DNA from 2 places in the Tateyamaria sp. LSS28 genome. Region 2 is predicted to be linked to the other one. Evidence: riboswitches for the same ligand, from Rfam matches in the RefSeq annotation. Region 2 holds a riboswitch; the other holds the start of a gene.
The links. A riboswitch is a leader RNA that binds a small molecule or an ion and turns the genes downstream of it on or off. The one in region 2 is predicted to bind glycine.
Positions count from the first base shown of each region.

Region 1: linked by a shared signal. The riboswitch ahead of gcvT (glycine cleavage system aminomethyltransferase GcvT) and the one ahead of AC53L6_RS08465 (D-amino acid dehydrogenase) in region 2 are both predicted to bind glycine.

Region 1 is NZ_JCAPFI010000007.1:157,884-172,499, forward strand. It holds gene AC53L6_RS20520 (enolase C-terminal domain-like protein) at 1-814, shown strand, start outside; gene AC53L6_RS20525 (thiamine pyrophosphate-binding protein) at 826-2,562, shown strand; gene gcvP (aminomethyl-transferring glycine dehydrogenase) at 2,597-5,434, opposite strand; gene gcvH (glycine cleavage system protein GcvH) at 5,447-5,806, opposite strand; gene gcvT (glycine cleavage system aminomethyltransferase GcvT) at 5,822-6,946, opposite strand; glycine riboswitch at 7,107-7,191, opposite strand; gene AC53L6_RS20545 (GNAT family N-acetyltransferase) at 7,351-7,842, shown strand; gene AC53L6_RS20550 (phosphomannomutase/phosphoglucomutase) at 8,014-9,510, opposite strand; gene kdsA (3-deoxy-8-phosphooctulonate synthase) at 9,525-10,358, opposite strand; gene AC53L6_RS20560 (KpsE/RkpR family capsule polysaccharide export protein) at 10,373-12,040, opposite strand; gene AC53L6_RS20565 (ABC transporter ATP-binding protein) at 12,018-12,677, opposite strand; gene AC53L6_RS20570 (permease) at 12,912-13,940, opposite strand; gene AC53L6_RS20575 (ArsR/SmtB family transcription factor) at 13,933-14,271, opposite strand; gene AC53L6_RS20580 (uracil-DNA glycosylase family protein) at 14,369-14,616, shown strand, end outside.
Region 2 is NZ_JCAPFI010000002.1:785,891-800,506, forward strand. It holds gene AC53L6_RS08420 (calcium/sodium antiporter) at 273-1,184, opposite strand; gene AC53L6_RS08425 (histidine phosphatase family protein) at 1,184-1,783, opposite strand; gene AC53L6_RS08430 (ABC transporter ATP-binding protein) at 1,783-2,841, opposite strand; gene AC53L6_RS08435 (ABC transporter permease) at 2,851-4,596, opposite strand; gene AC53L6_RS08440 (ABC transporter substrate-binding protein) at 4,678-5,799, opposite strand; gene AC53L6_RS08445 (MurR/RpiR family transcriptional regulator) at 5,823-6,659, opposite strand; gene AC53L6_RS08450 (lysine--tRNA ligase) at 7,112-8,689, opposite strand; gene AC53L6_RS08455 (tellurite resistance TerB family protein) at 8,834-9,256, shown strand; gene AC53L6_RS08460 (MAC/perforin domain-containing protein) at 9,366-10,886, opposite strand; glycine riboswitch at 11,270-11,357, shown strand; glycine riboswitch at 11,376-11,482, shown strand; gene AC53L6_RS08465 (D-amino acid dehydrogenase) at 11,537-12,769, shown strand; gene dacB (D-alanyl-D-alanine carboxypeptidase/D-alanyl-D-alanine endopeptidase) at 12,885-14,375, opposite strand; gene AC53L6_RS08475 (nicotinate-nucleotide adenylyltransferase) at 14,422-14,616, opposite strand, start outside.

The DNA.
Region 1 (14,616 bases), on a different contig from region 2:
GGCGCTGGAATGTGCGCTGTTGGATGTCACCGGGCAAGTTGCGGGCTTGCCCGTGGCCGAGTTGGTGGGCGGGCGGCACCGCGACAGTATTCCGCTCAGCTTTTCGGTTGCGAACCCCGATTTCGGCGCCGATCAGGAGGATGTTGCCCACATCTGGGACAGCGGTGTGCGGATCTTCAAGCTGAAGACCGGTTTTGCCGATCACGCCTTTGATCTGATGCGCCTTGAAAAGCTGCGTGCGCGCTATGGCGACGATATCCGCTTGCGTGTCGATTACAATCAGGGCCTGCCGGCCTATGACGCGATCCGGCACATTCGCGACCTCGAAACGTTTCGCCCCGATTTCGTAGAACAACCCGTCAAACGACACGAGCGCGAAGTGTTGGCCGAGATTACCCGCGCCGTCGATGTGCCGATCATGGCTGATGAAAGTGCATTTGATGTGCGCGATGCAACGCGTGGTGCGGCGTCCCGAATGGCTGATATCTTTTCGCTCAAGACGGCCAAATCCGGGGGCATTCGGCGATGTATCGAAATCGCAGCGATTGCACGGGCGGCCGGGATCGAGGTCTATGGCGGTTGCATGTTCGAGACCACCATTGCCCACATGGCAGGGGCGCATCTGATGGCGGCGATCCCGGACCTGACCTTGGGCTGTGAATTTTACATGTCCACATTCTATGCCGAGGCGGATCTGGCCGAAACGCCGTTCCCGGTGCGCAACGGGCATGTCCACGTGCCTACAACTCCGGGCCTTGGTACCGCACCTGATCCGGATACGCTCGCCCGCTATCGTACACAGCTGCTGACATAGGAAAGTCACTGATGCCAACCATACCAGCCCCGAAACGTATGAATGGTGCACAGGCGCTTTTGCGGATGCTTGAATTGCATGACGTTACCCACGTCTTTGGTCTGCCGGGGGAAACGACAATCGGGTGGTACAAGGAATGGCGCGCACATTCGGATATTGAATTTGTTCTGACACGCGATGAACGCACCGCCTCTTACGCGGCCGAGTCATATGCCAAGATCACCGGCAAACCCTGCGTGCTCGAGGCACCCAGCCCGGGCGTGACACACTGCACCCCCGGCATCACCGAAGCGTTCCTCAGCTCGGTCCCAATCATCTTTTTTAGCTCCGACATTCCGATCAATCAGGACAAGAGACATGGGCTGACGGGTGTGGATCAAACGGCGCTGTATGACAGCATCTGCAAGGAATCTTTTGTCGTCACCAAGGTCAGCGAAATCCCTTTCCTTGTTCGGCGTGCCTTTCGCGTTGCAACCTCGGGCAGACCGGCGCCCGTCCACATTCGCGTGCCGATCAACATTTTTGGCGAAGAGGCAGAGGTTACTGATCTCTATGCCGAAGGTGAATACAGCACCTATCCTGCGCATCGTCCGGTCGCCAACCATGGCAAGATCCGGGCGGCGATCGACGTGCTCCTGGCTGCCGAAAAACCAGCGATTGTCTGCGGGCAGGGCGCGCTGATCTCCAAAGCATCAGAGGTTATTGTTGAACTGGCTGAACTGCTGCAAATACCGGTCGGGACGACCACGCCGGGCAAGGGCACGATCCGAGAGGATCATCCGCTGGCTTTGCGGGTCATCGGTGGGCGCGGTGGGATGGAGTATTCCAATCAATATGTCCACGACGCCGATACGATCTTTTTCATCGGGTCGAACACGGACAGTGCTGCTACGGATCACTGGAAGCTGTATGGCGATCCGTGCACCAAAACCTTCCTGCACCTTGATATCGCAGAAGCGCATATCGGCAACAACTTCCCGGTCGAAGTTGGCATGGTCGGCGATGCGCGGGCAAGCCTTGAATATATGGTCGAGATCATCAAGGCGGAGCACCCAAATCTTGACCGTCCCCGCGTTGACGTGACCGCGACGAAAAAGACGGCGCTCGACAAGGTGTTCAACTCGAATATTCCGATGCCGGAGGGGACGATATCGCCCGTCAAGTTATCGCAGACATTGGATAGGCTTATGCCCGACAACGCAGTCGTCACCTCCGAACCGGGGGTCAGCGCGATCTACCCTTCGGCGCTGTTGACGTTTCGCAGGGCGGGGCGGCGCTATATCACCAACTATTCCATGGGGGCGCTTGGCTATTCCGTTCCAGCGGCTCTGGGGGCGTCCTATGCCTGTGACGGCCCGGTGATTTCGTTCACCGGGGATGGATCGCTTGGTTTTGTGATGGGGGACATGGAAACGATCAAACGATCCGGAAAGAATGTGACCATCGTCCTGAATCGAAATGATAGCTTCGGTTGGATCCGGGGAGAAGCCGTGTTGCTGGATGATGTGGATGCGCCGTGGTCGACGGATTTCGGCACAGTGGATTACCTGAAAATCGCCGAAGGGTTTGGGTTCGCCACGTCGCGGATCACGTCAGAGGCGGATATCGAATCCACACTGGCAACCGCCATCGCGCATGACGGCGCCAGTTTCATTGAAATCATGGTGCCCACCCAAGACAAGATCGTGCCCTTCGTCCCAAACTGGGTGCGTGCTGCCCGGGCCAAAAACCTCCCGCATTTTTATTAAATGCTTGGGAAGCAATGGGTTACGAGTCTTCGGCTTACGTTTTGGCATAGTCCTCCATCGGTGGACAGGTGCAGGACAGGTTTCTGTCTCCCCAGACATTGTCGACCCGGTTGACCGGTGGCCAATACTTGTCGACGCGGAAGGATCCGGTTGGGAAGCAACCGCTTTCACGACTGTAAGGGCGATCCCAATCCCGCACCAAGTCTTCCATCGTATGCGGCGCGTTCTTGAGGGGGTTGTTCTCGGGGTCCATTGTCCCCTCTTCGATCGCACGGATCTCATCGCGGATGCCCAGCATGGCATCGCAAAAACGATCCAGCTCTGCCTTGTTCTCGGACTCGGTCGGTTCGATCATCAAGGTGCCCGCCACCGGCCACGACATCGTGGGCGCATGGAACCCGCAATCTGCCAGCCGCTTTGCAATGTCGTCCACCGTGATGTGCGCGCTGTCGGCAAAGGGGCGCGTGTCGATGATACATTCATGCGCCACGCGACCGGTTGGCCCTTTGTACAGAACGTCGAATGCCCCTTCGAGCCGTTTCGCGATGTAGTTGGCGTTCAGGATGGCAACGCGCGTGGCCTGCGTCAGCCCATCGCCGCCCATCATCAGGCAATAGGCCCACGAGATAGGCAGCAGAGAGGGTGACCCAAAGGCCGCAGCGCTGACCGCACCCTCGCCACCATTAGGGTCGCCCGGAAGGTGTTTGGTCAGGTGCGCTTTGACACCGATGGGTCCCATGCCGGGGCCACCGCCACCATGCGGGATGCAGAATGTCTTGTGCAGGTTGAGATGGCTGACATCGCCGCCCAGGTCGCCGGGGCGGCTCAGACCCACCATGGCATTCATGTTGGCCCCGTCGATATAGACCTGTCCGCCCGCATCATGCGTGATCTGGCACACCTCGATTACCGTCTCTTCGAACACGCCGTGGGTCGACGGATACGTGATCATGCAACCGGCAAGGTTGTCCCTGTGTTCCGCCACCTTGGCCCGGAAATCATCCAGATCAATGTCGCCATTGTCCGCTGACTTCACCGGCACCACCTTCCACCCGACCATCTGGGCGGACGCAGGGTTGGTGCCATGTGCGCTCATCGGAATAAGGCAGATGTCACGGTGCCCTTCGCCGTTGGCCCGGTGCCAGCTTGCGATGGTCAGAAGGCCCGCATACTCCCCCTGCGCGCCCGAATTGGGCTGCATGGAAATCGCATCGTAACCTGTGACGTCGCACAGCTTGGCCGACAGATCGTCGATCATCTCGATGTATCCGGCGGCCTGATCTTTGGGGCAGTAGGGGTGTAGCAATGAAAACTCGCGCCAGCTGACCGGCATCATTTCGGCGGCTGAGTTGAGCTTCATGGTGCAAGATCCCAGCGGGATCATCGCACGGTCCAGCGCCAGATCGCGGTCTGCTAACCTCCGCATGTAGCGCATCATCTCCGTCTCTGCCCGGTTCATGTGAAAGATCGGGTGTGTCATAAACTCGGATGTGCGGATCAGCTTCTCCGGCATGTTGTAATGCGGCGTGTAATCCTTGTCCTGCCGTTCGATCCCGAACGCGCGCCAGACCTTTTCAATAGTGGCTGGCCGCGTGCGTTCGTCCAGCGTGATGCCGATTGCAGTCGTCCCCACGGCGCGCAGGTTGATGCCTTCGTCAACGGCGGACTTGATCACAGCCGATTGCAATGGCCCCACATCGACGGTGATCGTGTCAAAGAAGGTTGCCGGGCGCACATCGAAGCCCGCCTGTTTCAATCCTTCCGCCAATCGGGCGGTCTTGCGATGGATGCGTTGGGCAATGGCTTTCAGGCCGTCGGGTCCGTGGAAAACGCCGTAGAACCCGGCCATCACAGCCAGCAACGCCTGCGCTGTGCAGACATTCGACGTCGCCTTTTCTCGGCGAATGTGCTGCTCGCGCGTTTGCAGGGACAGCCGGTAGGCCCGATTGCCAAAGCTGTCGACTGACACGCCGACAATGCGGCCCGGCATGTTGCGGGCATAGTTGGCCTTGGTTGCCATATAGGCCGCGTGCGGACCACCATACCCGACAGGCACACCAAAGCGCTGGGTCGTGCCCACGGCAATATCCGCGCCCATCGCCCCCGGCTCCTTGAGCAACGTCAGCGACAGCGGATCGGCCGAGATGATGCCGATGGCCTTGTTCTCGTGCAGCTTGGCGATTTGATCGGTGAAATCCCGGATGTGGCCATGGGTGCCGGGATACTGAAAGATCGCGCCAAACACGGCGCTGGCATCCAGATCGTTCGGGTTGCCAACGACGATGTCGATGCCCAACGGCTGTGCCCGCGTCTTCATCACGGCGATGTTCTGTGGATGGCAGTTTTCATCCACGAAAAAGCCGGCAACCTTCGACTTGCTGACCCGCTGTGCCATGGTCATCGCCTCGGCACAGGCCGTGGCCTCGTCCAACAGCGACGCGTTGGCAATCTCAAGCCCGGTCAGGTCCGACACCATCGTCTGGAAATTCAACAGCGCCTCAAGCCGCCCCTGGCTGATTTCCGGCTGATACGGGGTATAGGCCGTATACCACGCCGGGTTCTCAAGGATGTTGCGCTGGATAGCCGGAGGCGTGACCGTCCCATGGTATCCCTGCCCGATCAGCGAGGTCAGAACCTTGTTCTTCGAGGCCGTTACCCGCATGTGATGCAGTAGTTCGCGCTCCGACTTGGCCTTGCCGAAATCCAGCGGCTCCTTTTGCCGGATATTCGCCGGAATCGTGTCGTCAATCAGCGCGTCGAGGTCTTTCGCCCCCACCACTTCCAGCATCTCTTCCATTTCGGCGGGGGATGGCCCGATATGGCGGCGGTTCGCAAAATCATAGGGCAGATAGTCGGTGGGTTTGAAAGTCATCAGGCAGGTTCCTCAGCCGATCAGTGCGTTATAGGCAGCTTCATCCATCAGCGCGTCCAGCTGCGACGGATCCGAAGCCTTGATCTTGAAGAACCAGCCCTCACCCAACGGATCACTGTTGGCGAGGCTCGGATCATCTGCCAATGCCGTGTTCACTTCGGTGATCTCTCCATCGACCGGGGCCATGATGTCGGACGCCGCCTTCACGCTTTCGATGACCACAATTTCGTCGTCCTTGCTCACGGTCGCGCCAACCTCGGGCAATTCGACAAAGACCAGATCGCCCAACTGCGTTGTCGCGTGCTCGGTAATACCCACGACATACGCATCCCCATCGGCGCGCAGCCATTCGTGTTCTTCGGTGAATTTCATAGGGTTTCCTCTCTACTATCGTTTGAAATTGGCTGACGTGAACGGCATTTTTGCGACCGTGAGTGGTTGGCGTTTTCCACGCAATTCGCCGAAAATCGTGGTGCCCAACGCGGCGTATTCAGTGGTGACATAACCCATAGCAACGGGTCCCCCGACCGTGGGGCCAAACCCACCCGAGGTGATGGTACCAATTGAATCCGTTGCATCCTCGGTTACAAACAGCACCACGCCCTCGCGCATGGGCGCGCGACCGGCAGGCAGCAACCCCACGCGCTTGCACGCAGCGCCGCTATCCATCTCGGCCAGGATTTTCTCCGCGCCCGGGAAGCCACCTTCCCGGTCTCCGCCCGCGCGCCGCACCTTCTGGATCGCCCATGTCAGACCGCCCTCAACAGGCGTTGTTGCGGCGTCAATGTCGTGCCCATATAGGCACAGCCCCGCCTCCAACCGCAGGGAATCGCGCGCGCCCAGGCCGATGGCTTCAACGTCAGAATGGTCCAGCAAGGCCTTTGCAATGTCTTCCGCGACATCCATGGGTGCCGAAATCTCGTACCCGTCTTCGCCCGTGTAGCCGGACCGGGAAACCCAGACCTCAACCCCGTTCAGATCCAGCGTAGCCACATCCATAAAGCGCATCTCTGCTGCACGCGGATCGAGCGCGGCCAGCACACCTTCAGCGGCAGGCCCCTGCAAAGCCAGCAAGGCACGGTCGGTGATCTCAGTCACCGTCACATCCGGTTCAAGCGCGGCTTTCATATGCGCAATATCGGCGTCCTTGCAGGCAGCATTCACCACAACGAACACATGATCCCCGCGGTTCGCCAGCATCAGATCGTCTTCGATGCCGCCATCCGCATTCGTGAAAAAGCCATAACGTTGGCGGTTCTTGCCCAAGCCCAACACATCGACTGGAATCAGCGATTCCAGACCACGTGCAGCCGCGTCATAAGTCGTCCCGCGCACAATGATCTGCCCCATATGGCTGACGTCAAAAAGACCGGCCTTCGCCCGCGCATGGAGGTGCTCTTTCATGACCCCCAGTTCGTATTGCACCGGCATGTCATACCCCGCAAAGGGTACCATCTTGGCCCCAAGGGCAACGTGCAACGCGTGAAGCGGGGTCTGCTTTAGATCGGACATGCCTCATCACCTTTTTCAAGCCGACAAGATTTGCGTCAAATCATGCGGCACCAAGTCATGCGCAAGACATCTCTTGCGCGTCGGTGCCTCCTCTGTCCCGGGTGCCTGAGATCATTATCCCTTCGGCGGATGCCAATGGCATCACTCTCCAGAGTAGTTTGGCCTGACATTGGTCCTTTGGCCTGAGAGTTTCCGAGGCAGTTGCTCCTTCGGCACCAGTAAGCTGGTTCTCCCAACATCAAGCTGTGAGAGTTTCGTATCGGAAACTTGCCCGAAGTGGCAAGCAGAAAGTTGATACCAGCTGATGGTCGGCGCTTGTATCGGCCAAACGACCTTTTGCTGTTTTGTGCCACCCCACCTTTTGCTCGCTTGCGGGTCCTTGAGGTCGCATGTGACTGATGTGCATGATCGCCAAAACGCAATGGAGAGTGGCGATGATGATCAGGGATGGCACAGTTGAAGATATTGAGCAGATGAGCACATTTCTTCGCGAGCTGACGGCCGCTGGCAAACGTTTGAGTCCTGACGATGAGGAATTCGTACGGCAATACTACATTGAAAGCGTCGATAAGATTCGTTGCTCCGTGGCCGAGGACGATGGGATCATACTTGGATTCCAGTCACTCAAAACTGCCCGTGCGGGCAACCAATGGGGTGTAGAACCGGGGTGGGGCATTGTTGGCACGCACATACGACCCTCCGCAGCACGGCGTGGCGTTGGTCGCGCATTATTCAATGTCACATGTAGGGCTGCGCAAGATGCAGGGTTGGCTCATATCGACGCAAGCATTGGCGCGAATAATCCGGAAGGGTTGGCATACTACGAAGCGATGGGCTTTCGAACATACAGGACGCCAAGAAACCTGATCTGCAAGCGCTTCGACATATTGCAGTGATCGCTCGTTGCCAGACATAAGTTTCTTCTAGGCTAGGCAACATGAGGTTGAATGGCTTCAACCTGTTCGCAGTGAGGGTTGGCAGGCGGTCTGAATGGGCGGGCCGCAAAACTGATTGTGGCCCGTTTCTAAATTACGAGCATTGCGTCAGGTTATGGGTCGGCGCGCCCGTCAAAAGGTCTGATCGTATTCCCCAACGGTATCCTCAGTCCGGATTACCGCATCGATGTCTGCGAAAATCGCGCGCAACTCGTCTTCGCTTTCCGGGCTTTCACAGACCACCACCAAGTTCGGCGTGTTGGACGAAGCGCGCACCAAACCCCAACCGCCGTTATCCAGAATGACCCGAGCGCCGTTTACCGTCACCACCTCCTTGATTGCGCGACCTGCGATGGGTTCATTCGCAACGGCCTTGGCTGTCAGCTTGGCGACAATACGGTCCAGTGTGCTGTATTTTTCAGTGTCCGAGCAGTAGGGGGACATTGTCGGGGTTGAGTGTGTTTTCGGCAGCGCCTTGCGCAGGTCCGACATCTTCATGTCAGGGTTGCGATCCATCAGTTTGCAGATTTCAACCGCGACCCGCATCCCGCAATCGTAGCCGCGTCCTATTGGCTCAGCGAGAAAATAGTGGCCTGATTTTTCAAACCCTGCGAGGGCGCCGATTTCCTTGACTCGCCGCTTCATGTGGCTGTGTCCGGTTTTCCAATAGTCTGCCGTGACACCGTTCGCTTGCAGTTCGGGGTCTGAGGCGAAGAGGCCGGTGGATTTCACATCGGCCACAAAGGTGGCGTTCGGATAGAGTTTTGACAGGTCGCGCGCCATGATGACCCCCACCTTGTCGGCAAAGATCTCTTCCCCTTCATCATCCACTACCCCGCAGCGGTCACCGTCCCCGTCAAATCCAAGCGCAAGGTCTGCGCCGGAAGCTTTTACGCTGTCCGCCATATCGTGCAGCATTTCCATGGCTTCGGGGTTCGGATTGTAGTTTGGAAAGGTGTAGTCGAGCGTTGTGTGACTTTCGACCACTTCGACACCGATGCGGCGGAAGAGTTCTGGGGCAAAGGCAGCGGCGGTGCCGTTGCCAGTGGCGCATACGACCTTGAGTGGGCGTGTCATTCTGAAGTCGCCGACAAGGTCCTGAAGGTACGCTTCCTGCACGTCGTCAACGAATTCATAGCCGCCGCCAGGGCGTGCTTCACCACTACCATTCAATACGATATCGCGCAGTTCCGACATCTCGTCCGGGCCGTGAGTGAGGGGGCGATCAAAGCCCATCTTGACGCCGGTCCAGCCATTGGGATTATGAGAGGCAGTGACCATGGCAACCGCCGGCACATCAAGGTGGAACTGGCTAAAATAGGCCATGGGGGACAGTGCGGGGCCGATGTCCTTGACCTGTATCCCTGCCTGCATCAGCCCGACGATCAGGGCGTTCTTGATGCTGAGAGAGTAATCACGATAGTCGTTGCCTACGGCAATCACAGGATCGATGCCGCGCCGTCGCATTTGTGTCCCAAGGCCAAGACCAAGTGCTGTTACCCCGGGAAGGTTGATCTCGTCCGGGTATTTCCAGCGCGCATCATACTCGCGGAAGCCCGTCGGCTTAATCATGGGGTCGCGCAGGAATTCCCACGTGTTCGGGGTCACGGTGGCGGCAGGTTTGGTCATGGAAAACTCTTTGACTAAAATGTCATTGGGCGCGCTTTGGCGAGCGCATCGAACTGCATAAGAGTCTCGATCAGGGCGGGCATTTGATCGAGATAAATCATATTTGGCCCGTCTGACGGAGCGGTGTCGGGATCGGGGTGCGTTTCGATAAAGACGGCCCCGACCCCGATGGCCACTGCTGCCCGTGCCATGACAGGTGCAAATTCACGCTGCCCGCCACTTGATCCACCTTTGCCCCCCGGTTGCTGCACCGAATGGGTGGCATCCATCACCACCGGATAGCCGGTTTGCGCCATCTGCGGCAGCGACCGCATGTCGGCCACCAGAGTGTTGTAGCCGAAGGATGTGCCCCGCTCTGTTAGCAGGATACGGGTGTTGCCGGTGCTTTCGACCTTGGTGATGATATTGGGCATTTCCCACGGGGCTAGGAACTGGCCCTTCTTTATGTTCACCACGGCACCCGTGTCACCAGCGGCCAAAAGCATGTCCGTCTGACGGCAGAGGAAGGCGGGGATTTGTAGGATGTCAGCGACTTCAGCCACCGGGGCGCATTGAGCCTCTGTATGCACATCCGTAAGTACTGGGACACCGATGGACTCTTTGACCGCTTGCAGCGCTTTTAACCCAGCGTCCAGCCCAAGGCCGCGCCCACCCTTTAGCGATGTGCGGTTGGCTTTGTCATAGCTTGCTTTGAAGACATATTGCGCGCCAGCGGCCTCGCAGACTTCCTTCATACGCCCGGCAACCTCTTGGCCGAGGCCGATGCTCTCCAAGGCGCAAGGGCCTGCGATCACCGTCAAGGGACGGTCATTGCCGATCGTGAGATCGGCGACTTCAACATGTTTCATAATGGGTCCAGACCCTAGCTTGTCACCTGTTCTCTCAGGATCGACGCGGTGAGCGAAATCATCAGATAGATGCCTGCAAAGACGAGGAATGCCAAGATCGTGTTTTCGAATGCGCGGGGATAGGTCGGTTCCTCGGGCGCGATGGGTTCCACAGCAACTGTAAGATAGCGCACCTGACGGGTTGCTTCGACCCGCGCCTGTTCCATCTGTTGCAGAGCCGATTGCAGCATCAAGTCGCGTGAGGCAAGGTCGGCCTGGGCGATCTGGATGCGTGCGGCAAGCTCCGCCAGTGAGTTTTCGCCTTGGCTCACGTCGGTCATCTTGTTGTTGAGAGCCGCAAGTTGGTCCTTGAGGATTTCAAGCGTGCCGCGCGCGCCGTCCACACGACTCTGGTTGGGCCGCGCGTTGTTCAGCAAGCTGGCCAGCTCGATCTCTTTTTCGATGATTTGTGTTTCGAGTTGGCCGATCTGCGTGCGCAGGGAAGCGATCACGCCCTCCGGGTCGAGGGTGGAGCCCTCGATCTGCAATCGGACAAGGTTTTCTTGCGCTGTGCGGCGCTCCGACTCTGCTCGTTCAAACCCTTGGCGGGCGTCGCGCATCTGGTCATCGCGCTTTTGTGCGGACAGGTTGTTTACGCGCTGTTCTGCGTAGTCGATCAACTGGCTTGAGAACTCGGCCGATACCAGTGGATCAGCGGCGGCCACTTCCATCCGGATCATGCCCTCTGTCGGGTCGTAGCCGATTTTGACGTTTTTCTTATAGGTTTTGTAGGCTTCTTCATTGGTGGGATTGTCACTCAGCCGCTGGATTGGGTCGATCCAGTTCTGTGTGAAATGCGTCTTGAAGCCGACATCGCGGTCGAGCCGCAGCATCGCATCCTTGGACTGCAAAAAGCCTTGCACCGCGATGCTGTCGGCGTTGGTGGCGAATTGTGTAGGCAGAAGGCCGCCAAGGGGTCCGGCGCCACCCGATCCTTCGTTCTGAATAATCAGGAACTCGGACTTGGTCGCGTACATCGGCGTGGCGATGGTGTAAAAATAGTAGCCGGCAAGGAAGGTGGGCAGGATCACGAAAAAGGCCAGCCGGACCAGCAAAAGGCCCATCTTCTTGCGGCGACGCCGTGCAATGTCGCGCTGGATATTCTGGATTTCCTGAGATCTTCGATCTGCCGGGCTAAGTTCGGTTGACGGCAGTTGCTGCTGTCTCACAGGCACGGTTTGTGGCAGTTGCGCGCGCCCAGCCCCTGCAGCACTTGCCGGCAGATTTGCGAAGGCATCGGGTGCGCCGCCTTCATGTTGTTCGGCCCCCGCCTGCGGCACAACAAGCTCCAGCATATTCGCGCGTTGGAACGGATCAATTCCCTTGGCGCGCAGCAGGCGAACGGCATCAAAGTCGGATGTGGGTGCCAGCCCGTGCTTCTGCGCCACCCGTCGCGCCATGCGCAGTTGCCGACCGGTCAGCCCCTCCTGGCGTATCGCATCAATGGTATTTTCACTTTGCACCTGCTGGTTCGAGGCGACTTCTCCGCTTTGGGCGGAAGGTTTTTGAGTTTGCTCACGCGGCTTGGCCTCAGGCGCTGGCTTTTCGGGAGGGGTATCGCGCTCGGACGCAGGCGCCGCACTGCCAAGCGCGGGCGCTGTGCGCTTGATCCGGAACTTCCTAGCTTTGGGTTTCGTAGTCATAAAGCCGTTTTGCCTCTTCCAGCGTGTCAAACATGTGCAGTTTGCCGTCCAGCAAAACTGCGGCTGAGCGCGCAAATTTCTCAAGCGTTTGCGCCTGATGCGACACGATGATGATTGTTGTGGTACGCAGCCGTTCCTGCAGTACCTCGCCTGCTTTGCGATTAAATTCAACGTCTGTTGACGAGGGCATGCCCTCGTCGATCAGGTAGATGTCAAAGTCGAGAGCCAACATAAGCGCGAATGAAAACCGCGCCCGCATGCCCGATGAATACGTACCCAAGGGCTGGTCGAAATACTCACCCAGGTTACAGAGCCAGCGACAGAAGCTTTCCACATAGTCGGGATCAAGCCCATAGAGCCGTGCAATGTAACGTGAGTTTTCGAGTGCAGAGATCTTGGGCAGCACCCCGCCCATGAACCCAAGAGGAAAGGAGATGTTGCAGCTGCGGCGGATTTCGCCCTCATCTGGCTTCTCGAGCCCTGCCATCATGTTGATCAGGGTCGTCTTGCCGGTGCCATTGGGGGCCAGCACGCCAAACGAATGGCCCAATTCCACCCGGAAGGATACACGATCAAGGATCACCTTGCGCTGTGTGCCCGTCCAGAAGGACTTGGATACATTTTCGAATTCCAGCATCCCCGTTGCTCCGCGGTGTCTGCTTTGTCCCCGCGCATTAACGTGGGAGACCAGGGCCCTCCTTACCAGAGGCGTCTTAACGGTCTAATCACCGACTTAGGCGATATTATGTCCAAAGTCCTGTTAAATGTATAGGTTTCACGGGGTATTGTCGCGACGGAATGGACAGTTTGGGGGAATGTACACGGGTCTTTGATATGCCCGTGTGCTGTTTGTTCGTACTCTGAGTATGCTTCAGCTCAGAATTTGCCAAGCCATGCCGGCGATGACAGACCCCGCCAGTGCGAAACTCAGGTAAGCAGCAAAGACGCGTGGTTTGACGAGCGCCCAAACGGCTATTGCGGCGGGGATGCAACTGACGCCACCGGCCAGCATGAATGACATAGCTGCTCCTGCAGCCATACCCTGGTCCATCAGTTCTGCCACCAGCGGCGCTGCAGCATAGCCGTTCAGATAGGCGGGCATACCCACAAGCGCACCAAGGATCACCGTGCCGATGCCACCATCGCCTAGAACCGAGGCAATCAGATCGGCGGGCATATAGTGCACCATGACTGCCTCGATCACGTAGGCGAGCGTCAGCCATTTGAGCAGGAAAATCGCATTGTCCAAAGCCGTGCTACGGAAGATGTCGAGGCGGTTGCGTTCGGTCCAGAACCGCCAGACCGGCTGTGCGGAGAAGGGTTGTTTCACGCCACAGCACCCGCCCACCGACGGCTTCTCACGTAGCGGATTTGTAAAGACCGGTGTGCCCGACAGCATCAGCGTTCCAAACCCGCCGAACATACCAAGCGCGACCGCCGCAATTGTCTTTGCCAAGGCGAATTCGAAGCTGATTGCGCCAGTGGTGATTGCGAACATGGCCGGGTCCATCAGCGGAGAGGCCAGCCAGAAAGCCATAACCGCGCCAAGCGGTGCACCTACTGCAAGCAGTGCAGCGATAAACGGGATGACTTCGCATGAACAAAAGGGTGACAAGCCGCCCAGCAGTGCTGCCATGACGATCATGCGTGCGGGGTTCCCCTCAAACGCCTTTGCCAGCAGGTTTTCCGCGCCCGTGGCTTTTAGATAGGCAACTGCGCAGACTGCAAAGGCGATGAACGGGGCTGTGTGTAGCAACGCATTCGCGGCAAAGGTGATCGTCGGCCAAAGCTGCGCTATGTCCAGAACAGCCAGAACCACAAGAACCGCGATCGATGCAATCCATGCGCCATCAAGGAACTTGCGCCGTTGAGCAGGTACCGGTGTAGTGGTGTCAGCCATGATCATGATCCGAGTTGGGGCTGTCTGCGCAGCATTCTGTAAGGAGGAAGTTCGACAGGTCTTGCACCTCGTCAAAGGCGACGGCGGCGCAGATGATCGAACGGCCTTGTCGGGCTTGTGTCACAAGACCCGCACTGGCAAGGATTTTGACGTGATGGGTCAAGGTTGAGCCTGTGACGCCCGTGCGGTCACCTAATGCCCCGATGCTCAGCCCTTCGGGCCCGGCCCGTACCAGCGTTCGCAGAACCGACAGGCGTTGTTCTGATCCAAGTGCGGCAAAGGCTGCGGCGGCGCGTGTCAGATCAAGCGAGTGATGAGATTCTATTTTCATACTTCTAGAATTATAGAAATGTTAGAGTCACGCAAGGTTTATTTCGAAGAGTATCGAATTGATTGCCTAACCCATTGTTGTCGCATAGGTGTTTTTTATGGGATTGCCTGAAGACATTCGTGCTTGCACGCTTTGTGCGGATCGATTTGCTGCGACCGAAACAGGGCACAGCCCGCGTCCCGTCGTTTGGTTCAAGCCCGGCGCACGGATCCTCGTGGCGGGTCAGGCGCCCGGCGCGCGTGTACACGAAAGCGGACGGCCCTTCACCGACCCTTCCGGAGACCGGCTGCGCGATTGGCTTGGTATGGACGAGGCCACATTTTACGACCGAAACAAATTGGCCAT
Region 2 (14,616 bases):
GACGAGAGGTCGTTTCGTCGGGCTAAAAAATCCCAATACCTCTGCGCCAATCATATACGGCATCGCCTGAAATTGTTAGTCAGGAATCCCGTACCGGAGAATTTCGAGGGCCATTTTTGGGTTAGCTTCTGGTATCGGCCACAGGCGCAACCGCAGTGAAAGCCGAGTATGTTCCACCTTTCACTAGACCCAACAACCATGCTCGTTTCACAAGATGAATCCATCCCGAGATTTGTCCATTGGGGCCTCATTCAGGACCAAAGACTTGATGTTTAAAGGAGAAAGACAACTGCATACCCCACAAGCATGACGGAGGCTTCCTTCCTGCTCAGTACAAAACCGGTTCGCAGAAAGACAAGTGAAACAAGCGAGGCTACGACCATGATCGGAATCCAGTAGTCAATGAAGCTATCTGCGACCGTCACCGGGGCGACCAGTGCTGCACTTCCCAAAACGATCGTGCCGTTGAACACGTTGCTGCCCAGTATTCCACCCAGGATCAGATCGGGTTGGCGTCTCAGGGCAGCGGCGACACAGGCCGCCATTTCAGGAAGAGACGTGCCAATCGCTACAGCGGTCAAACCGATCAAAGCCTCGGAAATTCCCAGACTGCCAGCGAGCCCGACAGCCCCGTCTATGAACAGATACGCCCCGACGGGTAGGGCGATCAGCGCAGCGACGCACCAGCCAATAGCAGTGGCGAGTCCTTCTGTGCCGTTCGTTTCTGCGTTCTCCTCGTCCTCCAGGGAATGCCAACGCAGCAGCAAGTAGATGGCCATTCCCAGAAGCAGTATTGCTGCATCTGTCCGCGAAACAACCGCATCTTGCACAACGACGCCGAAAGACAGCGCCGCCAAAAGCATTGCACCGCCGTCGACGCGCAAGATATCCGAGGCAATGGCAAGCGGTTTGATCAGAGCCGCAAGCGCCAGCACGAGAAGCAGATTTGCGATATTGCTGCCAACGACATTGCCGACTGCAACATCGGGTGCGGCAGAAAGCATGGCCTGCACCGCGACGAACAATTCGGGCGCCGAGGTGCCAAATCCCATGACCACAAAGGCCACAATGACGAGCGGTATCCTGAATTCCACCGCAAGCCGTTGGATACCGTCAACAAGCCAATCCCCGCCATAGAAAAGGAGCGTTCCGCCAAGGGCCAGGAACAGCAGGGACACACCCATCAGTCCGGCGCCCCGAAATCAAGGTCGTCGGGGCGGTAATTGAGCAACTCAATCCGGGGTGATTTGCCGTTTCCCAGCCGCAGTGCTGTCAGGCTTGCGGGTGCAGCGGGGATGATATGTGCGGGCTGAAGCCCGACATAGCGTTGAAGAAGGGCGCGGATGACGCCGCCGTGGCAGACGACAAGCAGATTTGTGCAAGGCTCACGGCGCTCATCCTCGATCACGGCGCTGACGCGGTCGGCGAAATCGGACCATGGCTCACCTCCCGGCGGCACGGCCGTGCCCGCGCGCCAGCCTTGATAGCCGTCTTCATCTTCCTTGCGAATGTCCGCTATGGCGCGGCCCGTCCAATCTCCAACATCAATTTCGCGCAGCCCTTTTGAAAGGCGCGGGGCGTCAACGCCGAGGTGCCGACTGGTCTGGCGCACGCGCTTCAGATCAGAGGCAACGGTGCGGCAGGGCGCGATGCCTTCGATCACGGGCCGCAAGGTATCTGCCTGGGATTTACCAAGCTCCGAAAGACCGATGTCGGCCTGTCCCTGAAGACGGCGGGCGGCATTCCATTCTGATTGCCCATGGCGGACCAGCAGCAGGCGCATCAACCGATCCTCTTGCCGTCGGGCGCGAACCAACTGTCCGGTTCGGTGGGCAGGCGGAACTGCACGGTCTCACCGATCCGAACCGCAGGAGCGTGATCGACAATGGCGGTCAAGCGCAGCCCGTCGCGCAGTCCGGTGACCATGGTGCGCCCCGCGATGGTACTGGTCTCTACCAATTCCATGGGCAGTGTGGTGTCGTCTGCCTGATCGCTCACTGTCATGTTCTCGGCTCGGAACATCGCCATGCATTCATCTGCAGGCGGTGACAGCGTCATGTGACGGCCCCCGACCTTGTAGCCTGCGCCGTTTTTGACAACAGGCACCATGTTGTTCGGCGGCGTCCCGACAAAGGTGGCGACAAAGGCGGTCTCGGGCCGGTTGATCAGGTCGGCTGGGGCGCCGAATTGCTGGACACGACCCTGATCCATGACGGCGACATGGGTGGCCATGGTCATCGCCTCGATCTGGTCGTGAGTGACGTAGACAGTCGTCGCTCCGGTGGCGCGGTGCAGGCGCATGAGTTCGGTCCGCATCTCGACCCTGAGTTTCGCGTCGAGATTTGAAAGCGGCTCGTCAAACAGCAGTACCGACGGTTTTGGCGCAATGGTGCGGGCGATGGCGACGCGCTGTTGTTGTCCGCCCGAAATCTCGTTTGGGTAACGGTCGGCAAGGCTTGCGATCTCCAGCAGGTCCAGCACCTCGCGTATGCGTTCGCTGCGCTCGGCTTTGGGCATCGACATGACCTTGAGCGGCCAGTCCACGTTTCCCCGCACCGACATATGGGGCCAGAGCGCGTAGGACTGAAACACCAGGCCCGAGTTCCGCTTGGCCGGATCCACTGCCCAACCCCGGTCGCCATCCGAAACCGTCTGGCCATCAAAGACGATCTGCCCTTCGGATGGCAATTCCAACCCGGCGAGCATTCGCAAGAGCGTAGTTTTGCCACAACCCGATGGGCCAAGAAGGACAAGGAACGCGCCATCCGGTACAGAGATCGAGACGTTCTTGACCGCCTGAAACTTCCCAAAGCGTTTGGTGAGATTGCGTATTTCCAGCATGAGAGACCTTTAGTTTTTCAGCCAGGGCTGGGATTTGGATTGCAGCCTGCTGGCAAGCAGGCTGGCGGCAATAGAGACGAACAGGATCACAACCGTGATCGCATTGGCGAACTGCGCAAACCCTTCGGAGGCATAGCGATAGGCCACCACGGACAGGACCGGCATCGTCGGCGTAAACAACAGCACCACCAGCGACAGGTCTCGGACGATTTTCACAAAGATCAGGATACCGCCCGCCGTCAGCCCCCGGATTGCCAGCGGGACGGTGATTGCGCTGAGGCGGCGCGCGAACCCGGCACCGGTCATGCGGGCGCTCTCCTCAAGCTCACCGCCCACTTGCTGAATAACGGCGCGCCCGGTTTGCACCGAAAACGGCAGCAGGTAAGCGGTGGCCGCAATGACCAGCAGCGCGAAAGTGCCGTAGAGTGCGGGCAAGGGCCCAATCGGCGCACCGAGATAGGCAATGTAAGCCGCGCCAAAGGCAATGCCCGGCACCAGAAGCGGCAGGAAGCTGATTTGCGTGATCGCCGCTGACATCCAGCCTTCGCGGTAGCGCGCTGTGGTGTAGGAGGCGAGCAGGCCCACGAACATGCCCGTAAAGGCGACCGCTGCACCGAGGGCCAGCGTAATCGTAAGTGCACGCACGATGTTTTCGTTAAATGCGATTCCTGGGATGCCTTGGGCAAAGCTTTGATCGCTTTGACCGATCCAATAGTGCAGCGTCCAGCCCGAAAAGAGGTTGGCCGAGGAAGGCGCGAGGCTGGACGCAACAAGGACGATCACCGGCACCACTGTCGCAGCCACCAGGATCACCATTGCGATGGCAAAGAGAGGCCAGCGGGCCCCGCGCAGATCGAACCGTTTGGCCCGCCCGCCCTTGCCGGTGATCGTGGCGTAGGACCGGCGGCCGGACACCAACCGGTTGCCTGCCCAAAGGAAGGCGGCCGAAATCAGCACCAAGAGGATGCCGATCACATAGCCGCGCCCGACCTGACCCACTTCGATCATGCCAAACAGCCGGGTCGAGAGCGTTTGCATCCGTACGGGCAACCCAAGGAGCGCGGGTGTCGCGAAGTTCGACACAGCCCCTGCAAAGCAAAGTGATCCAGCAGCAACCAGCGCGGGCATGGTGACGGGCAGGACAATGCCCATCAGGATGCGCCGCCCTTTCGCGCCTGCGATTTGTGCGGCCTCGACAAGATCCGAGTTCACAGTCGCCAGAGCGGCGGCGATGATGGTGAACGCCAGGCTGAAATAGTGCAGCGTGAGCACGATCAGGGTGGGCACAATGCCCCAGGCCAGCCAATCGGGGATGTCGGCGCCCATGCCCTGCACCCATCCCACTTGCCCGCCGACCCGGTCATTGCGGAACAATGCGCCCCACGCCAGGGCCGCTGCAAAGGATGGGATCATGAAGGGCAGCGTCGCCATCACGCCGATGGTCTTGCGAAACGGGACATTGGTCATCACCACAAGCCAGGCCAGAAAGCCACCCAGCAGGATACAGCCCGTGCCCACGACCACACCGATCAAAAGCGTATTGCCCAAGGGCTTGTAGAACAGGTTTGTGGACAGACGTCCGCTCAGCACATCGCTCCAGGCACGGATCGTGTCGGGCTGGAACGTAAAAAGAACGGTGCGCAGCAGGGGGAGAACAATCAGTGCGATCAGGATGGCAAGAACCACCGTCTTGAGCACCGTGCCCGGCCCGAACAGCACGCGTCGTCCCTGTCCAGTTACGGCTGTATCCGCCATCGAGGTCATCCTTGCAGTCTTGGAATGGAAAGAGGCGGGGGCCGGTGTGCTGCCACGCCAGCCCCCGCCGGCAGGCAAGCGCTATTGCAGCGTCAGAACGAGATCACCGACGTCGGCGCGGATCGTCGCCGTTTCCGCTGGGGCGATCCGCCATGCGGTGAAGTCGTCGAGCGGGACAGCGTCCGGATGCGGGGGGATATCGGTTCGGGTAACGTAGTCGCCAGCCACGTAGAAGGGGGCAAGGCCGGGACCGCCGGTCTCAGTCTCGTCACCCATCAGGAAGTCGATGACCAGACGGGCGGCGGCAGGGTTCTGCGGCTCGGACGCGAGCGCGAGTACGGCGGGAAAGATGATGCCTGGTGCGGGTACGACGCTGTTGGCAACCTGCAGTGCCCAGCCCTCATCGGCGTTGTCGCGGCGATCGGAGTAGCTTGTGAAACCCACCGGCGGGTTGTCCTGCCCAATTGCGCCCACAGCGACATTCACATCATCGGTTGACCCGACAAGGATCAGGTCGTTCCCAAACAGGTCGATGATGAAACGTTCACCCGCATTGGCAGCACCATCCAGATCAATGGCCTGTCCAAAGTGCACCTCGTATGCGGTGGTCATCTCGTCCGCGCGCAGCACGATCTCGGTCATCAAATCGAGGTAGTCGCCACGTTGCAGCGGATCCACCATGACGACGCGGCCGCGCCAATCGTCCGTCGTCAACGCCCACAGGTTGTCGATGGGTGCGCCATCTGGGTTCGATTCTTCGTTATACATCAGGACCTTGGTGGACAGCCGCTGTGCCAGAAGCGGGCTGCGGTACTCTTCTGGTACACGGTCGGCCACGCGGGGCGGCACGTAGGGCGCGATGATCCCGGTCTCCAAAAGCTCGGTCAAAACAACCGGAGTATCGGAGATGTAGATAACGTCTGCGTTTGTCACACCCGCCTGTGCCTCGGCCTTCAGGCGCGCGATCTGCTCGGTCGATGAAATGTCGAACCCCTGCAGATCAATGCCCGGATACGCCTCTTCAAAAGCGGCTTCGACCCGGCCAATTCGGCTGGTGAAGGAGTAGACGACGACCGCTCCTTCCTCCTGCGCGCGCGGCAACAAGTCCTGCGGCGTCATGTTGTCGATGTGCCCATCAGCCAGAGCGGCGGTAGACAAAAGAATACCTATCGCGCCGAGGCGCGTCGCAGTCAGTCGTTTCATGTTTTGCTCCCGTGGGCCCTAGATCATTCGAACCGCTCGATCAGCTGGCCCAGCCGGTCGAGCTTCTTCAGCGTCTCCTCTTTCGCTGTAAGACCTGCCGCGATGACGATGGCATTGCAGACCGTCATCGGAACGATCAGTGTCTGGAACGCATCCGGATCACCTGATCGCGGCGCGGCAAGTAGGTAGTCGGGACTGGGCGCGAGAAGTGCGCCGGATTTGCCCGAAATCACAATCGTCTTCGCGCCTGTCTCTCGGGCAACCTCTACCAACGCGGCATATCCCCGGGGTTGCCGACGAAACGCAAAGTTCAGCACCACGTCACCGGGGCCAATGCCCAAGAGGTGTTCGGCCATTCCGCGCGGATCCGACATAAGATGTTGGACATCCTTGCCGAAACGGCGAAAGCGCTTGACCATCATCAACGCCAGGACTTCCGCATTGCCGTAGCCATAGACAAAGATGCGCCGCGCACCCATCAACAGACCCGCCACTTCGGCGATCTGGTCGGCGTTGATGAACTCCTCGATCCGTCCAAGCGCCTGGGCCTCGTCAAGTGCCAGCTTGCCCAGGATCGTTTCCGGCGTGTTTGTCGTGATGGTCTTTTCAAACCGGGTCGCGGTCTCATGCGTCGCGATGAATTCCTCACGCAGGGCATCACGAAACGAAGCGTAACCATCAAACCCAAGTTTTTTTGCAAGACGCGATGCGGTTGCTTCATGCACACCAACGGCGCGTGCCAATTCCCCGGCCGTCCCGAGGGCTGCAGCCGTCGGCTTTTCTATCACCGTTTCCACGAGTCGGCGTTCGCTCGGCGTCAAGCTCGGCGCCTGATCTGATATCTTGTCAATGAGGGACACGGCAGTCTTCCAGGGATCGTTTCGCAACGATACTTGCATGATTCATAAATTTTTGCAAGATGACTTGCAGAAAGCTCTGCAAGCCTTCATTGGCGATCCAGCCGACTGGCGGAGTTGCCGCTTCGAATAGTTATGATCGCGCCTCTGCAGCGAATGTCCAGAACGATGGCTCAGCTACTGGCAGGTCTTCAATGGAGACAACGCAATCCCCGCTTTGGTCCGCAGATCCACCATTGCCTCAGTAGTCACCGGCCTTCCGTCAAAACTGACAACAGACGACCGCAGCTGGACCCAAGCCAGCGCCGCCCGCCTTCGGGCAACAGCATGCGTGGCGCATGGTTAATTTCGGCTGAACCCAACGTACGAAAGCCAAGCGGTTGATCCCGCCTGGCTTTCACAAATCACTTAAGTTTCAATGATATGACCGAACACCCTGTCCCCGCGGGGACAGATCAGCCCACCAGCTCTCCGGCCAGCCCTTTTTCGATCAGCGCAATGGTCTCCTGCACGCCGTAAAGGGCAATGAACCCACCAAATCGCGGCCCTTGCGAGGCGCCCAAAAGCACCTCGTACAGCGCTGTGAACCAGCCCCGCAGCGGATCGAACCGGTCGCGCCCAACGGCATAGACAACCGACTGCAACGCCTCGTCGTCGATGGGCCCGTCATAGGCTTCCAACTCGGCCTTCAGCGCCTCCAGCGCCTCGCGTTCGGGATCTGTCGGCAGGCGGTACACCTTGGCCGGTTTCACGAAGTCGTTGTAGTAGCGCACCGCGTGCCCCACGGCCTTATCCATGCCTGGATGGGTCTCGGGTCCGGTCTCGGGCGCGTAGCGGCGGATGAACCCCCACAGCTTGTCCTTGTCCTCGGCTTGGCTGACGGAAGCGAGGTTCAGAAGCATCGCAAAGGGCACAACCATATCGCTCTCCGGCACGTCGCCGGAATGGATGTGCCACACCGGGTTCGCCGCCTTGCCCTTGTCGTCCTGCCCCGGATAGGCGCGCAGTTGCTGGTGGTATTCGTCCACCGCCTTCGGGATGACGTCAAAGAACATCCGCTTCGCCGTCTTCGGCTTCTGGTACATGAAATACGACAGCGACTCGGTGCTGGCATAGGTCAGCCATTCATCGATGCTCACCCCGTTGCCCGACGATTTCGAAATCTTCTGTCCCTGATCATCCAAAAACAGCTCATAGCTGAAGTGGTTCGGCGGCTGCACCCCCAGCGCCCGACAGATCGCGTCATAGATCTTTTCGTTGGTGGCGTGTTCCTTGCCGTACATTTCAAAGTCGACACCCAGCGCCGCCCAACGGGCGCCGAAGTCCGGCTTCCACTGCAGCTTCACGTTGCCGCCGGTGACGGGCAGGGTCCATTCCTTGCCGCTCTCATCGTCAAAGGTGACCGTGCCGTTCACCGCATCCACGTGCTTCATCGGCACATACATCACGCGGCGGCTTTCCGGATGCAGCGGCAGGAAGATGGAGTAGCTCGCCGCCCGCTCTTCGCGCAGCGACTTCAGCATGATCTTCATCAGATCATCGTATTTCTCGGCACAGCGCAGCAGGATTTCATCAAACCGGCCAGAGGCATAGAATTCGCGGGCCGAGATGAATTCGTACTCGAACCCGAACGTGTCAAGGAACCGGCGCAGCATGGCGTTGTTGTGATGGCCAAAGCTTTCATGCGTGCCGAACGGGTCTGGCACATCCGTCAGCGGGCGTTGCAGATGCTGTTCCAGCACCTCGGGGTTCGGCACGTTGCCCGGCACCTTGCGCATCCCATCAAGGTCGTCCGAGAAGCAGATCAGCTTGGTCGGGATGTCCGAGATCGCCTCGAACGCGCGGCGCACCATCGTGGTGCGGGCCACTTCGCCAAAGGTGCCGATATGGGGCAGACCCGAGGGGCCATAACCCGTCTCGAACAGGACATATCCTTTCTCCGGCGGCGCCTTTTCATAGCGTTTGAGCAAGCGGCGCGCCTCTTCGAACGGCCAGGCTTTGCTGCTCATCGCGGCGTCACGGAAACTCGACATCTCATATGATCCCATGTGGTGGGCCTGCGCCCTATGCGCGGCCCTGTCTGACTGTCCCCGCAGGGACAATCCCGCCGCTACCTATTGCGGGCTGCCCCAGCCGTCAATATTGAGGGGGAAAGCCCCCAGAAAGGACACCGGACCATGGCCGCTTCACAACTCTCTCTCACGGCGCAGGATGCACTGGTCGCCATGATGATCGCCGTGTCCGCTTCGGACGAGGATATTCGCACCGCCGAACTGGTCAAGATCAACTCGGCCGTGAACAACTTGCCTGTCTTTGCGGGCTATGACCTCGACCGGTTGAACCGGATGGCGCAGATGGTGTTCGACCTCTTCGAACAGGAAGACGGGCTGGATGCGCTCTTTGGCCTCGTGCGCGAGGCGTTGCCAGAGCGCCTGTTCGAAACGGCCTATGCCCTTGCCTGCGACGTGGCAGCCGCTGACGGGACCTTGGACGAGGCCGAACTGCGGCTGCTGGAAGAGATGCGGTACGAGTTGAACATCGACCGGCTGCACGCTGCTGCGATCGAGCGGGGCGCGCGGGCCCGTCACTTGACGTTGTAGTCTCTTCAGAGAAGTAGGAATATTTACAAAGACTTAAAGTCAACCTGGCGCGTGTAGCGCGAGGGGCATCCGTCGCGATACGCGACGAATGCCCTTGTTTGCTTTTTGATCAATCGTTCAGAACCGGGAACGCATAGAACGCAATGCCTTTAGCCGCATTGATCGGATTGGGGTTATGCCAGCACTGGCGTTTGTAAGTAAGAATCTCCGGGACAACGGACAGAGTCCACTGGTTCGGGTTCACATCGGCGCATTGCTGGTAAACCGGAATCGTCCCATCTACATGGGTTTGGTAGGCGTAGAACATGACATTGCCCGTATCCCCAGAAGACGTCGCATGTGGACCCGTTGCCGGGCTGAAGTTCGGATCATAAATCTGTGCGTCTTTCTGAATTGAATACACATAATAGTTGTTGAAATTCGGCTCTGTGACCTGGCCGTAGATGTAGCCGTATACGGGCACCAGCCCGGCATCATCATCCGGGGAGTTTGCCACATAGAACGGGACATTTGACAGATTGCCGTTTCCGACCTGCAGCGGCAGCCAGCACGAATCCGTTTCGGTCGCCAGGTTGTCGTTCAAGGACACCATTTGAAGCTGGCGGTTGTCATGCCCCACACGGAACATGTGGCCATAAAGATACGCGGGCTGAAAGCTTGTATCCGTTTTGAACGTGTTTCCAGCAATGTATGCTTCGAAGGCGGCCTTCAAAGCGTCTGCGCGCGCCTCATTCCCGTCGTCAACAAGGGTCCAGATCGGCGTTAACCCCTCAGATTCCGTGTAGTCGATCAGGTCGAGCGCATCGTTGGAATATGTCAGGCTTTCGACCCATTTTTGAATGCCCTCATGGTCAAATTGTGTCATCGAAGGACCCGTCGACACCACAGTCGCATTTCCACCTACGATGAAGTTTTGGAAATGAGACCCGTCGTAGAAGTGTTGTGCGGATTGCGACAGCGATGTCGTCGTTTTACCCGATGCAAAGACGCCGTAGCTGCCCGTGATCCCTGCCGTCAGCGACTGCGTTGACGACGAGTATTTGGAGAATGTCGACGCGGAGATGAGGATCGATCCACCGAACACGCCACCCGTCAAGAAGTGCGAACCAAACGTCTGGATCACTTCGTCTGCCGTCAACGGGTTTGTGCCTGTGCCGTTAATCGCCTCTTTGACAGTTGGAATGAGATAGGGGCGCAGGTCAGTTAACGGCTGCATCTGCAGCGCGATCATCTGGTACATTGCGTAGTACTGGGTGAACGAAAAGCTGGAACTGTCCATCCGTTGAGCGTTGTATGTGCTGGTGATGGATCCTGCGAAACCGTTGTATTCGCCGGAAGCGTTGATGGAGACCGACAGCTTTTGCGAAAGCTCCTGTGCCGATGTACCTGCGAACACGCGCGCGTTTGAAGTGTGATTGAAGTTCGGGTTGGTGAACTTGGGCAATTTGTAGGTTACACCGGCCTGAGCGTAGGTTGTCATGTCCTTTTCAGGCAATTCGGTGAAATCAAACAGCGCTGCCTTCAGCGCGTTCTGGCTGGCATACGCGCCCTTCACCACGTCGTAGCCTTTGTACATGGCGTTCCAGCCGGGGGGATGGATTGCATCTGCTGGAATTGCTTTGGAAGTCATTGATTTGTCCCTGAGTTCAATCATACCGGGTGACCCTAGGGCGTCTTTGACATTGGAGAAACTCATTTTTTGAATTTCACCGCGGGCGTACTTTGGCGATGTAGAACAAGGACAGGGCAGCGCCGCCGTGAACTGGCGCGGTACATCATGGTGCGCGCGCGACTGCTGCCGTCAGCACGCCGTACCTGGTCCTGCTTTTTGCCCATTTTCAGCTTGGCCTTTCCGGATGGCCGGGGTTTCTGACATGCGAGGTCCTGGCGTGTCGCTCGCCAAAAATGAGAGGCAATGTGGCGGTCACGGTGCGCCTGTAGTTCCGTGACATACCGTGATCGCGATTTCCTTTGCGCGACTCAATCGGATTTCCTATACGCGCCTCAGTCGCAGAGGCCGACATGGGAGAGCGCAGCGCAGGCTGCCGCCGAAGGAGCAACGCCCCGGAAACTCTCAGGCACCACGAACCGTGCCGGCCGCGCCCCCGTTCAGGGGCACATGTGACGATCTGGAGAGTGGTCGGACGTCACGCGCCCGGCCCACCGAAGGAGAAAGCGGCCCTGTTGGTCCGTGAAGCTCTCAGGTCTCGCGACAGATGGGGACGCTTGCCCGGCACGGTGCCGGATGCGTCCATATCTGCGTGCACTGGGAGGACCCCCATGACCCGTATTGCCGTGATCGGCGCCGGTATCACCGGTATTACGACCGCCTATGCCTTGGCCCGCCGCGGCTATGACGTCAGCGTGTTTGACCGCAACCGCTATGCCGCGATGGAGACATCCTTTGCCAATGGCGGTCAGCTTTCGGCCAGCAATGCCGAGGTCTGGACCCGCTGGGGCACCATCTTCAAGGGGTTGAAATGGATGCTGAAATCCGATGCGCCCTTGCTCGTGAACCCGGCGCCCAGTTGGCACAAGCTGTCCTGGATGGCGGAATTCATGGGCAACATTCCCGATTACGAGCGCAACACGGTTGAGACGGCGCGCCTGGCCATTGCCGCGCGGGAACATCTGCTGGAGTTTGCCCGCGAAGTGGGCGCCGATTTCGACATGGAACGGCGCGGCATTCTGCATGTGTACCGTCAGCAGTCCGAGTTCGATCATGCCCGCCGGGTAAATACGCTGCTGGAAAAGGCGGGGTTGGAACGACGCGAGGTGTCGGCGGACGAGGTACAGCGCTTGGAACCTACGCTGAAGGCCGACACGATTGGCGGTTTTTATACCGAGAGCGATTTTACCGGCGACATTCACCGCTATACCCGTGCGCTGAGCGACCGGTGTGAGCAGATGGGCGCGTCCTTTCACTACAAGTGCAAGGTGACGGACATCACGCATACCGGTGCGGGCGTTCGCCTGACCTGGGATTATGCGGGGACAACAGAGACGCAGCAATTTGAAGGCATCGTGGTCTGTGCGGGCGTTGGCAGCCGTGCCATTGCGGCACAACTGGGCGATCGTGTGAACATCTACCCGGTCAAAGGATACTCCATCACAGTCAATCTGGACGATGCAGAGAGTCAGGCCGCGGCCCCATGGGTCAGTCTTCTGGATGATGAGGCCAAGATCGTGACCTCGCGCCTGGGGCGCGGGCGGTTCCGCATTGCAGGCACGGCCGAGTTCAATGGCTACAATCTGGACATCCGCGACGATCGTATCCGGCCGTTGCGCGAATGGTGCGAGGCGTTCTTTCCCGATGTGTCGACCGAGCATTGCGTGCCTTGGGCGGGGCTGCGCCCGATGCTGCCGTCGATGATGCCGAAGGTCGGGCCCGGCGCAAAGCCGGGGGTCTATTACAACACCGGGCATGGGCATCTGGGCTGGACCCTCTCAGCGGCCACGGCACAGGCCACCGCCGACATCATTGATGCGAACAGGATGAAGAACGCGGCCTGACCAGAGGGGCGGATCAAGATCCGCCTTACGGGGGTCAAGTAAGGCGCAGATTGCTGCGCCATGCGACGTCAGCGTGGTGTGAAGTTCCATCGAGTAAGGCGGAGGTGTCCTCCGCCTAGCTGCCGTAGACTGCGCCCCAGCGTTCAATCAGTTGTTGCTGCATGACTTTGGCCCGCCGGTTCCAACTGCGTGCGCCTTGGGGTCGTTCACGGTTGGCGCGGGGTATGCGGGCGCGGGTCGCCTCGTCCGCGGCGAAGATGGCAAAGGCCATTTCGGTCCCGTCCCGCGCCGTCATGTAGCCCGCCAACCCGGACACGAAGTTCAATGTGCCGGTCTTGGCATGCACCTCGATCGGGTGGTTCTTGATCGCACGGCGTTGTTCATCAAGGATCGGGATCGCTTTGAGGATGGGGCGCAGCACGTTGTTCTGCCGCGCCTTGACCAGTGCAGCAACCATGTCGTCGGCCGTCATCTCGCTGTCGCCTCCAAGGCCCGAATGGTCCACGAGCCGCATCTTTGTCGTCCCGAGGGCGGCATTCGCCCAGCGGTTCATTTCGGTGGCCGATGCACGCAGGGAGGAGGGCCGACCATTGCGTTTGACTGTCGCGGCCATCCCCACCATTTCGGCCGTGACATTGGTAGAAAAGCGCAGCATGTCACGCAGGATCGTGCGCAGGTCTTCGCTTTGATGCGTCGCCAGCGTTGTGCCTTGGGGGATGCGGCTGACCACCTTGGGGTTCTTCAGAACGACACCGTGCGACCGCGCGAGTGTCTGGAACACGTCGCCGGCATAAAGCGCAGGTTTGCGTACGGGCAGCCAACGTGCGCCGCCATTGCCAAGGGCACCGCGCGCGACGCTCCAATTGTCGGTGCGCCCGCCATCGGCATAGGTATAGACCGGCGCGCGTCGTTCGCTCACTTGCATCCGCGCAATGGCCACATCCGGGCGGTATCGATCCGACCGCGCATCCATCGTGACGTTGTATTTGCTGCCCTGCCGCTTCCATTCGAAATGCACGCGGTTGAAGTTCAGTGCGATGCCCGACAGCGCTGGGCTGTAGCCGACATGATCGGGTTGATCCTTGTCGATCGTGGGGACTTCGGGGAACAGACCGTCGGCCACTTTGAAGTCGCCACGGACCTCGCGGATGCCCTTGGCCTTGAGCGCCGCAGCCAGCCCGGCCAGCGCATTTGTATCAAGGGTCGGGTCACCGCCGCCCACAAGGACCAGGTCGCCCTGGACCACGCCGCCCGACACGCCGCCGGTTGCGATAACCCGCGTGTTGAACCGATGGGCGTGTCCAAGTACGCCCAGCGCATAAAGCGCGGTCACCGCCTTGGCGACCGATGCGGGGGGTGCGCCCACCTTGGCGTTGCCGCCCTCCAGCTTTGTTCCTGTCCTTGCATCGGCCACCGCATAGCAGACGCGCCCGCCCAGCTTAGCCTTGGCGATGATGTCCTGCGGATCGGCAATAGCCTTCTTGAAATGATTGCCGCCACGCGCTTGCGGTCGCAAAGAGGCTGTCGGAGGGGCAGCAAGGGCTGCTGTGGCTGTGGAACTGGCCAGCGCGGAAAGAAAAAACCGTCTCGAAATCGTGTGCAACATGGACTCATGTAACCGCAGCTTTGTCCGGCAAACAAGCAGGCAAAGATCACAAATCCGAGGACGGCGTCCACTTGCCTTCTGCCCGGATCGCCGTGGACGATTCTGCGGTCATGGCGACATTCACGAAACACCAGGCCGGGGCGCCCGAGCGGCCCAGAAGTTGGCTGGCCCGCCCCGAGATGCGGTAGGACCGATAAAGCCGCGCGGCGGGGCTCATCCGGGCCGAAATCCGATCGCCCGG